4 regions of the Rhizobium quercicola genome follow, and region 3 is predicted to be linked to each of the others. Evidence: predicted binding sites of a transcription regulator. Region 3 holds the regulator's gene; each other region holds the start of a gene.
The links. The regulator PhoB, encoded in region 3, activates phosphate uptake and scavenging genes when phosphate is short. The targets are predictions, from matches to a motif close to TGTCATNNANCTGTCAT.
Positions count from the first base shown of each region.

Region 1: ppk2 (polyphosphate kinase 2) is a predicted target of PhoB. The motif match lies at 2,180-2,196, and genes of this name have one in related genera.
Region 2: LRX75_RS04505 (DUF2794 domain-containing protein) is a predicted target of PhoB. The motif match lies at 1,887-1,903, and genes of this name have one in related genera.
Region 4: LRX75_RS12630 (LTA synthase family protein) is a predicted target of PhoB. The motif match lies at 1,526-1,542, and genes of this name have one in related genera.

Region 1 is NZ_JAJOZR010000001.1:85,555-89,044, reverse strand. Features, by position in the region: gene LRX75_RS00400 (phospholipase D-like domain-containing protein) at 1-1,023, opposite strand, end outside; gene ppk2 (polyphosphate kinase 2) at 1,160-2,122, opposite strand; gene LRX75_RS00390 (DUF808 domain-containing protein) at 2,334-3,281, shown strand; gene LRX75_RS00385 (J domain-containing protein) at 3,407-3,490, shown strand, end outside.
Region 2 is NZ_JAJOZR010000002.1:225,986-229,475, forward strand. Features, by position in the region: gene LRX75_RS04495 (Bax inhibitor-1/YccA family protein) at 1-736, shown strand, start outside; gene LRX75_RS04500 (GNAT family N-acetyltransferase) at 871-1,428, shown strand; gene LRX75_RS04505 (DUF2794 domain-containing protein) at 1,471-1,866, opposite strand; gene LRX75_RS04510 (DUF1223 domain-containing protein) at 2,388-3,185, opposite strand; gene acnA (aconitate hydratase AcnA) at 3,379-3,490, opposite strand, start outside.
Region 3 is NZ_JAJOZR010000003.1:175,271-178,760, forward strand. Features, by position in the region: gene LRX75_RS05985 (GcrA family cell cycle regulator) at 472-1,044, shown strand; gene phoB (phosphate regulon transcriptional regulator PhoB) at 1,205-1,888, opposite strand; gene phoU (phosphate signaling complex protein PhoU) at 2,082-2,792, opposite strand; gene pstB (phosphate ABC transporter ATP-binding protein PstB) at 2,848-3,490, opposite strand, start outside.
Region 4 is NZ_JAJOZR010000007.1:205,016-208,505, forward strand. Features, by position in the region: gene LRX75_RS12620 (DUF2865 domain-containing protein) at 1-595, shown strand, start outside; gene LRX75_RS12625 (TolB family protein) at 605-1,432, opposite strand; gene LRX75_RS12630 (LTA synthase family protein) at 1,575-3,490, shown strand, end outside.

The DNA.
Region 1 (3,490 bases), on a different contig from region 3:
CGTGTCCGCATCGTTGACCGGATAGAGAATGCGGAACCGGTCGAACCGGTCGGCATCGCGAACGATCTTCATGAGCCGGATACGGGCGGAGTCCATGGCCTTGGCTTCCAGCCAGCCGTTCGCCCCTTGCGGGTTGACGACGACGATTTCCGGTCCGTCCGGTTCCTCCAGGCGTTTCGCCAAGGCCTCGGCGATCCGACGCGAGGCGAAATACTGGCTTTCGATATAGAGCGTCTCGCGCGCGGCGGCGATGATGGCGAGCGTCGCGGTTTCGATCTCCACCACTTGCTGGCGTTCGTCATATTGCGGCAGCGTGCGGGCGATGCCGACGTCGATATCGCGGAAATCGACGGCGAGATCGTCCGGCCAGGCGTCCGATGCGCTTTCGACCGGCTCCAGCGTATCGCCCGTCGCTTCCTGCCAGCGCGTGCGCGCGAGTTCGGCCAGGGCTGCAGCGGCCTTGCCGGAAAAGCACGTCGTCGCGTCGTGCCAGGGCTCCTGCGCAAATCCCAGCGGCGAACGGCGACGCTTGTCCTTTTCCAGATGCTCCGACGTATCCCAGCGGCCGACCGTCATGTCGATGCCGCCGCAGAACGCGACCTCGTCATCGATGACGAGCAGCTTCATATGATGCGCCGACAGCGGCGGATGTGCGCTGTCGAGCTTCAGACTGACGCGGTCGGAAAACAGCCAGCCGAGCATGTAGACCGGCGTTTCGCCGCGGACGAGCGAGGCGAACAGGCCCATATCCCATTTGAGGATGCGGATGTTGAGCGCCTCGTTGCGCTCCGCCAGCCAGTTCAGAAAGCGTCCGAGCTTGTCGGGCGAACCATCCGTGCTCTTGCCGGGCACGAGATCGATGCGCGTGTCGAAATCCCAGCCGATCAGCACGATCGACCTTTTCGCCTTCATCATCGCCTGCCGGGCATGGCGGAAGAAGGCCTCGGCATCGACAATGACCGAAAGCCGGTCCGCACGCGCGACCCGCCAACAGGTCTGCTGTTCCACCAGAAGTGTCTGCATCGCCTCTTACATTCCCTACACCGTCGGAGCAGCGGAGATAGGGCCCGATCGCCGCCCGGCCATCTCCAGTCGCGAAGATGTTCGCGCTGGAAGACGCGCCGTTGCCGATGCAAAGCGATGCCAAGGTCCCGAATGCTTACGCGCCGCTCTTCCGGACGTGGCGGGGCGCCCCGGCGTCGGGCGTGCCGTAGACATCCGGCACGTACATGTCCGCCGGCACCGGCTTGCGGTAGTAATCGGCGTTGCGGGCGCGGTCCGGCAGCTGGACGGACGGCTTGGGAACATCCTCGTAGGGGATCTGCTGCAGGAGATGCGAAATGCAGTTCAGGCGCGCCTTGCGCTTGTCCACGGCATCGACCACCCACCAGGGCGTTTCCGGGCGGTGCGTGCGCTCCAGCATGTCTTCCTTGGCCTTGGTATAGGCTTCCCAGTGTATGCGGCTCTCCAGATCCATCGGAGACAGCTTCCACTGCTTCAGCGGATCCCGGATCCGCATGTTGAAGCGGAAGGCCTGTTCGTCATCCGTGATCGAGAACCAGTATTTGATCAGAATGATGCCGGAGCGCACGAGCATGTTTTCGAACTGCGGAACGGACTGGAAGAACTCCTCCAGCTCGTCCGGCGTGCAGAACCCCATCACCCGCTCGACGCCGGCGCGGTTGTACCAGCTGCGATCGAACAGAACGATCTCGCCGGCCGTCGGCAGGTGCTGGACGTAACGCTGGAAATACCACTGGTGGCGTTCGCGCTCGGAGGGCGCCGGCAGCGCGACCACGCGGCAGACGCGCGGATTGAGCCGCTGGGTCACGCGCTTGATGGCACCGCCCTTGCCGGCGGAGTCGCGCCCCTCGAACAGCACGACGACCTTGAGCTTTTTGTGCTGCACCCAATCCTGCAGGCGCACGAGTTCGTGCTGAAGACGAAAAAGCTCCTGAAAATAGACCTTGCGATCGAGAAGCGGTTCGGCCGTCGGGTCGGTGGCCTCTTCGAAGAGGTCGTCGAGGCGATCCTCCTCCATCTGCATTTCCAGTTCCTCGTCGAAACTGTCGACAATCTCCGCCTTGATGCGCGCGAGCTGGGCCGGGTCGTTGATGTTCATGGAAGCTCCGTGACGGACAGAAGGGATGTGGCAAAAGCGCATGCTACCGTCTTTCCTGTGTCAGCTGAATGACGCTCGTCGCGCATTGACTTGGGCGCGATCTTGCGGCCCTGTCTCCCGTGCGCAGCCGTCGACGCTGCGCGACGAGGTGACAACAGGACCATTGCGATGCGACGGCTTGCCCGGCATCGGACCCGGAAAGGACGTTGTATTGGCGACAGGCTTGATAGCGCTACTGGATGACATCGCCGCCATTGCGAAGCTGGCGGCCGCATCCCTCGACGATGTGGGCGCGCAAACGGCAAAGGCCAGCATCAAGGCCGCGGGTGTCGTCATCGACGACACGGCGGTGACGCCGACCTATGTCGTCGGCCTGTCCCCGAGCCGGGAACTGCCGATCATCTGGCGGATCGCCAAGGGGTCGCTGCGCAACAAGCTCGTCTTCCTGCTGCCTGCCTGCCTTCTCCTGGGCGCCTTCGTGCCGTGGCTGATCACGCCCCTGCTGATGATCGGCGGCACCTATCTCTGCTTCGAGGGCGCCGAGAAGATCCACTCCGCCCTGTCGGGCCATGGACATGCCGATGCAGAGGCGGCAGCGACCGTCGATCCCGCCACACTCGAAGAGCAGAAGGTCTCGGGCGCCATCCGCACGGACTTCATTCTTTCGGCCGAGATCATGGCGCTGACGCTTGCCGGCGTCTCCACCTCGAATTTTGCAACGCAGGTCGCAGTCCTTGCCGCCGTCGGCATTCTCATCACGGTTGCCGTCTATGGCGTCGTGGCGTTCATCGTGAAGGCCGACGATATCGGCCTCCATCTGGTGGCGACGGGCGGGGGCATCGGCAAGACGATCGGGCATGGTCTCGTCAAGGGCGTTCCGGTCTTCCTGCAGATCCTCGCGATCGTGGGAACCGCCGCCATGCTCTGGGTGGGCGGCAGCATCGTCAATCACGGCCTCGCCGAGTTCGGGCTGCACCTGCCGGAACATGTCGTTGAAGGTACCGCGGCCTTGGCGGTCACGGCCATCCCCGTCCTGCCGCAGGTCGTCCACTGGCTGCTGGCGACCCTGATGCAGGCGATCTTCGGCGCCATTCTCGGCGGTATCGTCATCCTGCTCGTTCAGGTCTTCAAACCGATTTTCGCGGGAAGCCGGACATAGGCGGGAATGGCCGGCGTCCGATCGCCGGCCATTCCCTGCCATCTGAGGCCAGTCTCATACACAGAATGATCGTCACCGTGCAAAGCGGTCTTGCGAGATCGCGCGTCTGATCGCATAAGCCGTGCATGTCTGATTCACGTATTTTCGTTGGCCTCAAGTCTGCCAAGAAGAAGTCCAAGGCCGCAGAGGTCCCTACGGGGCCGCAGTGT
Region 2 (3,490 bases), on a different contig from region 3:
GTCCGATCCCAGAAACTATCGCATGCAGACCGCCGGCGCGCGCGCTGACGCTGCTGTCGACCAGGGCCTGCGCGCTTACATGCTGCGGGTCTACAATCTCATGGCGCTCGGCGTCGCCATTACCGGTGTCGCCGCGTTTCTCGCGTTCCAGTTCGCATTTGCCGACGGTCAGCTGACCGCGTTCGGCCAGGCGATCTATGTCAGCCCGCTGAAGTACCTGATCATGCTCGCCCCGTTCGGCATGGTGCTGTTCCTTAGCTTCCGGATCAATTCCATGAGCGTTTCGGCAGCCCAGACCACATTCTGGGTCTATGCCGCGCTGATGGGCCTGTCGCTCTCGTCGATCATGCTGATCTACACGGGTCAGAGCATCGTGCGCACGTTCTTCGTGACCGCGGCCTCCTTTGGCGCGCTGTCGCTCTACGGCTACACGACGAAGCGCAGCCTGTCGGCCATGGGCTCGTTCCTGGTCATGGGTCTGTTCGGCCTGATCATCGCCTCGCTCGTCAACATCTTCTTCGCGTCGTCTGCCTTGCAGTTCGCCATCTCGGTCATCGGCGTGCTGATCTTCGCGGGCCTCACCGCCTACGACACGCAGCGCATCAAGGAGATGTATTTCGAAGGCGACGGCTTCGAGGCGGCTGGCCGCAAGGCGATCATGGGCGCGCTGACGCTCTATCTCGACTTCGTCAACCTGTTCCTTTTCATGCTGCGCTTTCTCGGAAACCGCAACTAGGCTCAGGTTCCGACCTGCTCTTCGGAAAGGCGGCTTCGGCCGCCTTTTTTCGTGCGCGGGCGCGACCGCCTTGATCGGACCGGGGGAATGTGGAAGGACGTCGGACACCGATGTCCTTCGAGATTGCTGCCACCATGTCCTTCACGCTGCGCGATGCTTCCCTTGCCGATATCCCTGCCATCACGGACATCTACAGCGAGTCCGTTCGCAACGGCGTTGCGACCTACGAGATTGCCGTTCCCGACCAGGCGGAGATGACGACGCGCTTTTCCACCATTACCGGCAACAGCTATCCCTATATCGTCGCGGAAGATGCGGACGGCATGGTGATCGGCTATGCCTATGCCTCGGCCTTCCGCACCCGCAGCGCCTACCGGTTTCTTGTCGAGGATTCGATCTATCTTGCGCCCGAGGCGCGCGGACGCGGCGTCGGCAAGGCGCTTCTGAGCGAGCTGATCGCGCGCTGCACGGATCTCGGCTTCCGCCAGATGGTGGCCGTCATCGGCGGCGCCCATCCCGCCTCGATCGCCGTCCACCGGTCCACCGGCTTCGTGGATTGCGGCACGGTGAAGGGGAGCGGATACAAGTTCGGCCGCTGGCTCGATACCACCTTCATGCAGCTGGCGCTCGGCGAGGGCCTCGACACGGTGCCGGCCGATGGCGTCTATCCGGATACGCTCTACGGCGCCTGATAGCGCTTTCCGCCGAGACCCTTCAGGCGGACGCCCGCACGCTCAGCTTTTCACGACCTTCAGCAGCTTGTCGAAGACCTTCAGCACCTGGGCGAGCTCGTGCCCGCGCTTCAGGATCATGCCGTGGGTGTTGACCACGGCATAGGCGCCCTGCTTGGCGGCGAGCTTGGGGGTCTTCTCCACCCGGTAGAGCGGCTGTTCGCCCGAGCGCTTGAAGACGGAGAAGACCGCCTTGTCGCGCATATGGTCGAGCGCGTAGTCGCGCCACTCGCCTTCCCCGACCATGCGGCCGTAGACCCACAGGATCTGGTCGAGCTCGCGGCGGTGGAACGTTACGGGAAGGGGGTCCCTGGCATGTCGATAGTCGCTGAGATCGACGACAACGCTTTCAGATGCCTGGAGGGTTTGGCGACCTTGCAAATCCGTCTGATCGGTCATGCACATTCCGGCCTTTTGTTATGACAGGACGGTAACAGTGTGCCTGAGTGCCGCCGAAAATCAAGCTTGAATGGCATTCGGGCGCAAGGGCGAGGGAGGTCGGCAAGCGACGGCTTTTTTTGCACGGCCGCATTGCGGTCAAACCGGCGCCCGATTTCGACGGTTAAGTCGGTCCGTCGCCGCCGCTTCGGTTTTCCGAAGTGCCGCGCGCCGCCCGGCCGGTCGATCAGCGTCTCTCGTTCGCCGGCTCGGGGTTTCCGTGCTGCCCGCCCTGTCCGACCTCCGGTCATGCGGGCGCATGGAAGGTCACCGGCATCGGCATCGGCCTCGGGCCGGCGCCGCCCTGACCGCCCGGTCCGGTTCTATCGAAACCCTCAGCCCCCAGCCCTCGATATGCCGGACCGGGCCATTCTCGCAGGCCAGAGCGGTTCCGGTGAACATGGGTTCTCCGGAACGGATCTCGTCTCCTGTTTTGCCGCATTCTGCGACGCCGAAGCGATGCCGCTTCGACTGAAAATGCGTCAGGGCGCCGCCATCAGCGTCGCCGCCCCGACGATGGCGCCGGGTGTTTCCGCGTCTTTCATCTGCTGCAGCAGGATCGCGCAGCCGCTGTCCTTTTCCTGGTCGAGCACGGAGGCGGGCAGCACGAAGCGAGCGGACGTGCCGTCCCACATGCCGATCGTCTGGATATCGCGCACGGCGTGCCAGTAGGACATCTTCTTGCCGCTGTTCTCGCCCTTTTCCACATCCACCACCTTCTGGCGGTTGAAATAGACGATGACGACATTGGCCTTGCCGTCGCCTTCCCCGATCGTGATGTCGATCTCGTCGTCCTTGCGCTCGGCCGAAATCGGCACCTTCATGCCCGCATCCGCACCGCTCAGCGCGATCAGACGGCCCTTGATGCCCGAGAGATTGGCGCCGTTGACCTGATCGCGGCCGTTGAGCACCGCCTGGGGCGTGTAGACGCCGTTGCGGCCGAACATCTTGGCATAGGCATATTGCCGAGCGGTGTTTTCCTTCGAGGCGAGCGTGTCGGCCCAGCCGAGATAGTTCCAGTAATCCACGTGGTAGGAGAGGGCGACGATCGAACCGTCATCGATCAGATGCTTCAGCGCGGCGTCGGCTGGCGGACAGGAGGCGCAGCCCTGACTGGTGAAAAGCTCCACGACGCCCTTCGGCTGCGTCACCTCCAGCCCGTCCGCCTCGGTCTTCACCTGCGTCGTCTGCGGCGCTGTCTCCTCGGCTGCGGCCGGAAGGGCCGCGAGCAGAAAGAGACTGCCGATCAGGCGCAAACGAAAGGTCTTTAAGGCGGGCATGCAAGGTCCACTTCGGGCAGATTCCAATTCGGGCAGGATTGCGGCAGCCGGAAACCGCTCTTTCATACGCCGCAGCGTCCTCAACACAAAGTCACGTTGGAGTGAAATTTTTCGAGGCGACGATATCCGGACACCGGACATGCCAAAGGCCGGAACGGGGTTCCGGCCTTCGCAATTGTCAGGTCGTGACGCCTCAGGCGGCGAGGTCGCGCAGAACCGTCTGCAGGATGCCGCCATTGTTCATGTAGGTGACCTCATCCAGCGTATCGATGCGGCAGATCAGCGGAACCTCCTTCACCGAGCCA
Region 3 (3,490 bases):
GCCGGCCCGACACTAGAGCGCCGCGCGTCGTCCATGACGCGTCAAGGTCGCTCTAACACGTTAGAGTTGCTGCGAAATCCTGCCCGGAAACCGATCCCGACGTCAGGAATTCTGCAGTAAAAATACCGCCCAGAGGGCGGCGAGCGCACTATCGGTACTTCACGTGCCGCTGTCAACAAAAGTCCCGGAACGACAGGCTTTTTGCGCGTTTTTCAGCCGCGATGCTTTCCGGCGAAAAGACCTTGCAAATATATCACGCGGTGACAGCAAGTTGGGGAAAACCCAAAAATCGATTCGGGTCGATTCATGGGACTCTTGTCACGGAGTCACCCCGTCTCTAGGTTAGTAAATAATTGCTAGACGCATGCGGCGGACCTAGTCACCAAAAGAGTCAAGGCGTTGCAGTCTCGGAGCCATCCGGGACGCGGTGAGGGATTCGTCCTTTGTGAACGGCCTGGAACGGAGACGACAATGAACTGGACTGACGAGCGGGTGGAGAGACTGAAGAAGCTCTGGGCCGAGGGGTTGAGCGCGAGCCAGATCGCGGCACAGCTCGGCGGCGTCAGCCGCAATGCCGTCATCGGCAAGGTTCACCGTCTGTCGCTTCCCGGTCGCGCCAAGGCCGGTGGTGCCGCGCCGAGCGCAACCCGCCCGAAGCGTCCCGTCGCCGTCGCACGTCCGGCCGCTCCCGAAGCGGTCGTCGCCAACGCGGCGCCGCGCTCCGCACCGTTGCGTCCGACGGCACGCCCGGTCAGCACGATGAACGTCATCGAGGACTCCGAAAGCGCCTTCGCACCGGAGACCGCACTGACGGTGACCGGCAGCGGAGCGAGCGGCGCCACCGGCAGCAATGTCGTCGTGCCGATGTCGCGCAAGCTCGTTCTGACGCAGCTCACCGACCGCACCTGCAAGTGGCCGATCGGCGACCCGATGAAGGACGAGTTTCACTTCTGCGGCAACGATTCGCCCGACAGCTCGCCCTATTGCACCTTCCACGCCAAGCTGGCCTACCAGCCCTCGGCCGAGCGTCGCCGCGCGCGATAGGCGCTCCAGAGACCCACGACGTGAAAGGCCTTTTTCGGAGCACGAAGAAGGCCTTTTTTTCGTTCTGGATAATGGAGGGGTTGCGCCTGTCCCGAAGATGCGCCCGATCGACCGGCCTGACGCCCCTGGAAACGTTGCGCTTCTGGTGGTCGGCGCGGGCTCAGCTTTCCAGCGAGTAACCCGCCCCGCGGACCGTGCGGATGACATCCTGCATGTTGGAGAAGTTCAGGGCCTTGCGCAGGCGGCCGACATGGACGTCGACGGTGCGCTCGTCCACGTAGATATCGTGCCCCCAGACGCCGTCGAGAAGCTGCGAGCGCGAGAAGACGCGGCCGGGCGAGGCCATGAAGAATTCGAGCAGGCGGAACTCCGTCGGCCCGAGGCGGACTTCGCGGGTCTTGCGGTGGACGCGGTGGGTTTCGCGATCGAGCTCGATATCGCCGCATTTCAGAAGCGAGGAAAGAACCTCCGGGCGCGCGCGGCGCAGCATGGCTTTCACCCGCGCGATCAGCTCGGGCGTCGAGAAGGGCTTGACCACATAATCGTCGGCGCCGGTGGCAAGGCCGCGGACCCGCTCGCTCTCCTCGCCGCGCGCCGTCAGCATGATGATCGGCAGGCGCTCCGTTTCGCTGCGCTGGCGCAGACGGCGGCAGAGCTCGATGCCGGAAACGCCGGGCAGCATCCAGTCGAGGATCAGAAGATCGGGCAGCCGTTCCTGCAGCCGCACCTCCGCCTCGTCGCCCCGGTTGATGGTGTCGACATCGAAGCCCTCGGCCTCGAGATTGTAACGCAGGAGAACGCTCAGGGCTTCTTCATCTTCCACGACGGCAATTTTCGGCTGCATTTCTGGACTCCGTAGTGTCCTTGTCACGCGACAAGGCTTTCGCCAGAACCCGAGGGCGGCGATCATCGTTGACAGTTTTCATGCGTGGCGGCGAGAGACCGCCGGATGGCTGCATACCTCCAGCCGAACGTCTGCCGGCTCCAAGACCGGCGGCGATGGCGCGGGAGCGGACCGGCTCCCGCGCGCCCCGCGCTTAGGTGGCGAGTGCGCCGACCGTGTTCGACGAGTCGTCTTTCGGACGTTCGCCGAGCGGCTGCGCGCCGGTCGTCATGTAGTAGATCGTCTCGGCGATATTGGTCGCGTGGTCGCCGATGCGTTCAATATTCTTGGCGCAGAAGAGAAGATGCGTGCAGGGCGTGATGTTGCGCGGATCTTCCATCATGTAGGTCAGGAGTTCGCGGAACAGCGAGGTGTAGATCGCGTCGATCTCACCGTCGCGCTCGCGAATGGCCTTTGCCTTTTCGGCCGAGCGGGAAGCGTAGACGTCCAGCACTTCCTTCAACTGCATCAGCGTCAGTTCGGCCAGATGCTCGATGCCGCGGGCCAGCTGCCGCGGCAGGCTGGCGCTGGAGACGGCAATGACGCGCTTGGCCGTGTTCTTGCCGAGGTCGCCCACACGCTCGAGATCGGCCGCGATGCGGATCGATCCCATGATCTCGCGCAGATCGGCCGCCATCGGCTGGCGCTTGGCAATCGTCACGATCGCCTTCTCGCCGATCTGGCGCTCGGCATCGTCGAGCACGACGTCGTCGGAGATGACCTTCTGGGCGAGGCCCAGATCGGCATTGACGAGGGCGCGAACGGATTCGGCCACCATCTGCTCGGCAAGGCCACCCATTTCGGAGATGCGGCGGCTGAGATATTTCAGGTCTTCGTCATAGACGGATGCGATATGGGTTGCCATGGATCCTGTCCTTGGAGTTCGGTCACGGGCGCAAGGCTGTCGGTCGGTCGACCGATCAGCCGAAGCGGCCCATGATGTAATCCTGGGTGCGCTGGTCATCCGGATTGGTGAACATCTTGTCGGTGTCGTTCTCCTCGACGAGATTGCCGAGGTGGAACATGGCGGTGCGCTGCGAGACGCGGGCGGCCTGCTGCATGGAGTGCGTGACGATCACGATCGTATAGTTGGCGCGCAGCTCGTGGATCAGTTCCTCGACCTTGGCGGTGGCGATCGGGTCGAGCGCCGAACAGGGCTCGTCCATGAGGATGACCTCGGGGCTGACGGCAACGGCGCGCGCGATGCAGAGACGCTGCTGCTGGCCACCGGAAAGGCCGGTGCCGGACTCGTGCAGGCGATCCTTCACCTCGTTCCAGAGACCGGCCTTCTGCAGGCTCTGCTCGACGATGGCGTCGAGCTCGGCCTTGCTGCGGGCGAGACCGTGGATCTTCGGGCCGTAGGTCACGTTTTCGTAGATGGACTTCGGAAACGGGTTCGGCTTCTGGAAGACCATGCCGACACGGGCCCGCAATTCGACGACGTCGATCGAGGGATCGTAGATATCGCCGCCGTCGAGCGTGATCTTGCCCGTGACCTTGCAGTGGTCGATCGTGTCGTTCATGCGGTTGAGCGTCCGCAGGAAGGTGGACTTGCCGCAGCCC
Region 4 (3,490 bases), on a different contig from region 3:
GCGCACCTGCGACGGCTCTTTCTTCCCGATTTCCGCCAATGCGACGCCGGAGGATTTCGAGCGCGACGCGCAGGCCTGCAGCGCCCGCTGCCCGGGTGCCACGACCGAACTCTACTACCATCCGCTGACCGGCGAGACGCAGGACATGATCTCAGCCAGCACCGGCAGCCCCTATACCGATTTGCCCACGGCCTTCGCCTACAAGAGCGGCAGCGCCGCCACCCGCAGCCAGTGCGGCTGCCGGATCCCGTCGCCATCGGCCGCCACGAACCCCGGCTCCGGCTTCTCGACGCTGCCCGCCGATGCGCCCACGCCCCGCATGAGCACCCCGTCCGACAAGGCGGTGGTGACCATCACCACGAAGCCGCAACCTGCGACCGCCGCGCCGACGGCCCCGGAACCTGCCGCCGCGAAGGCGCTCCTTCCGTCCACGGCACCGGTCGAGACACCCTCGCCCGCCGTCAACGAGCGGCCCTACGACCCCAAGGCGAACCGCGTCCGCCAGGTCGGCCCCGCCTTCCTGCCCGCCGAGGAATCCGCCATCGACCTGCGCCACCCCGCAGGCCCGGGCTACCAGCAGCAGCAGACGAACTGAGACGGCCCCTTACGGCGCCGGCGCATAGCGGACGAAGGCGAAGTGTTGTCCGTCCGGGGACCAGTTCGGCACGTTCATCGTGCCCTGCCCGCCGAAGAGTTCGAACAGTTCCCGGGCGTTGCCGCCGTCAGGGTCCATCAGCCGCAGCCGCACTGTCAGGTCGCGCGGATGGTCGAACACGTCGCCGTCATAGGAAATGATGAGGACGCTGCGGCCGTCCGGCGCGGGATGCGGAAACCAGTCGCCATAGGGACTGTCGGTGATGCGTTCCGCCGGCCCGCCCGCAGCCGGCACGCGCCAGATCTGCATGCGGCCAGACCGGCTGGAGTTGAAATAGATCCAGCGCCCGTCGGCCGAATAGTCCGGCCCGTCATTGCGCCCTTCGCCCGCCGTCAGGCGCGTCTCCTCGTCGCCATCGACGGCAATCGTGTAGATATCGAACACCTGGTCGCGAATGCCGCAATAGGTCATCCGCTTGCCGTCCGGCGACCAGCCATGCCAGTAGGAAGGCAGGTTCGGCGTCACCAGCGTCGGCGTGCCGCCGCCGATCGGCAGCGTGTAGATCGCCGATTTCCCGAATTCCGTCTTGTCGCTGATCGCCAGCAGCCTACCGTCCGGCGAGACGCCGTGATCGTTGTTGAGCGTGCCGGCAAAGCCCGTGTCGATCGCCTCCGGCGCGCCGCCACCAAGAGCGAGGCGCCAGAGCCGGCCGTCGCCATTGAGGATCAGCCCGTCGCCGCCGGGCGCGAAATTCGGCGCCTCCACCAGCCTGTCCGTCTGCCAGACCACCCGCGTCTCGCCCGTTGCCACGGTGAATATCTCGACCGAACTGCGCATGCCGTCTCCTCCGCGCGGGAATGCAACACCCCGCCGAAAACCATGAAATCACAGGCCTTGTGCGTGGGAAAGCACATTCATCCCCTGTTCAACATGACAGCGGTATGACAGTCATGCGAAGAATTGGTGAAGGGAGCCGGCCATGGCGAGTTTTCAGTCTGCCGTGAACGTAAGACCCTCCGTGGACGTCTATGGACCGACAGCGGCACAGAACGCACGTCCTTCGAAGATCCTGTCCAACATTCGCAGCATCGTCGTGTCGTTTCTGCTGGCGGTCTCGCTGATCTTCCTCGTGGAATGGATCGCCCGGAATTCGGCCGCAGAAGCCTACGCCTTCTTCCTCGATCCTGCCCGCCCGGCCTTCGTCACAGCCTTCGTGTTCTTTCTGCTCTTCCTCGCCGTCGATGCGATCGTCGGCCGCGCGGAATACGGTCTGGTCCTCATCGCCCCCCTGGCGCTGGTCCCGGCGCTCGTCACGCGCCAGAAGCAGATCTTCCTCTCCGATCCGCTCTACCCCACCGACTTCCTGTTCGGCCGCCAGATCCTGGAGCTGATGCCTGTTCTGGTGCGCGATCGCCCGGGCACCGCGATCTGTATCGCCGTCGGCCTCGTGCTGTCGCTGGCCGGCCTCACCTGGCTCGTCCGCCATGCCTGGCGCCGATTCCCGCGCCTCACGCGCCGCCAGCGCATCGCGCGCCTTGCGGTCGCGCTGCCGCTTCTCGGCGGCTTCTACCATCTCATGGACTACAACCAGTTCTCTTGGGTGCGCGACCGGCTGCAGATCATCCCCATCATGTGGGACCAGACCGAGAACTACCGCCACAACGGCTTCACGCTGGCTTTCGTGCTGAACCTGCCGATGGCGAACGTCGCCGCACCGCCCGGCTACATGGCCAATGCCATCGACGCGATCCCGACGGAGCCGGTGCCCGCAGGCACGTCGCATCGCGGCAAGCCCGACGTCATCGTCCTCATGAGCGAGTCCTTCTGGGATCCGACCCGCCTGCCGAACGTCAAGCTGTCCCCGGACCCGATGCCGACGATTCGCGAAATGCAGTCGGGCGACGTCTTCTCGCCGGAGTTCGGCGGCATGACGGCCAATGTCGAGTTCGAGGCGCTGACCGGCTTCTCGAACGCCTTCCTGCCCTATGGCAGCATTCCCTACCAGCAGTACATCCGCAATCCGATCCCCTCCCTCGCCACCTTCTTCCGCGGCGAAGGCTATGTCGCGCGCGCCGTCCACCCGTTCCAGGGCTGGTTCTGGAATCGCAGCGCCGTCTACAAGTCCTTCGGCTTCGAGCAGTTCCGCTCGGAGGAAAACCTGCCGCCCATGGAAAAGCGCGGCATCTTCGCCTCCGACGAATCCCTGACCAAGGAGATCATGCGCCAGGCCGACGAGCTGCGCGATCCGTTCTTCTTCTTCACGGTGACGCTGCAGGGTCACGGGCCCTACGAGGCCAACCGCTACGCGCGCAACACCATCAAGGTCGAAGGCGACCTGCCGGAGAACGACCGGCAGGTGCTGGAAACCTATGCGCAGGGCGTCAAGGAAGCCGACGACAGCCTGAAGATGCTGATGGACTGGGCCAAGGAGCGCGACCGCGAGACGATCATCGTGCTCTTCGGCGACCACCTGCCGCCGCTGAACACCGTCTACACCTCCACCGGCTACATGCCCGACGTCACCGCATCGCGCAAAGGCACGGTCGAGCAGATGGCGGCGAGCCACGAGACGCCGCTGGTCATCTGGTCGAACAAATCAGGCCCGGTCAAGGACATCGGCACCATCAGCCCGGCCTTCCTCTCCTACCAGATCCTGAAGACCGGCGGCTTCGAACACCCGTACTACACCGCCTTTCTCGGCGATGTCTTCAACCGTTACCACGTCGTCGACCGCTACATGCTGGTCGACGCCGCCGGAAAGGACACCGAGGCCTGGTCCCGCAACAAGAAGATCCCCGCCGTGCTGCGCGACTACCGCTTCCTCCAGCACGACATGATGTTCGGCAAGCGCTACGGGACCGACCGCTTCTTCGAGACTCACGCCGAGCTCTTCCC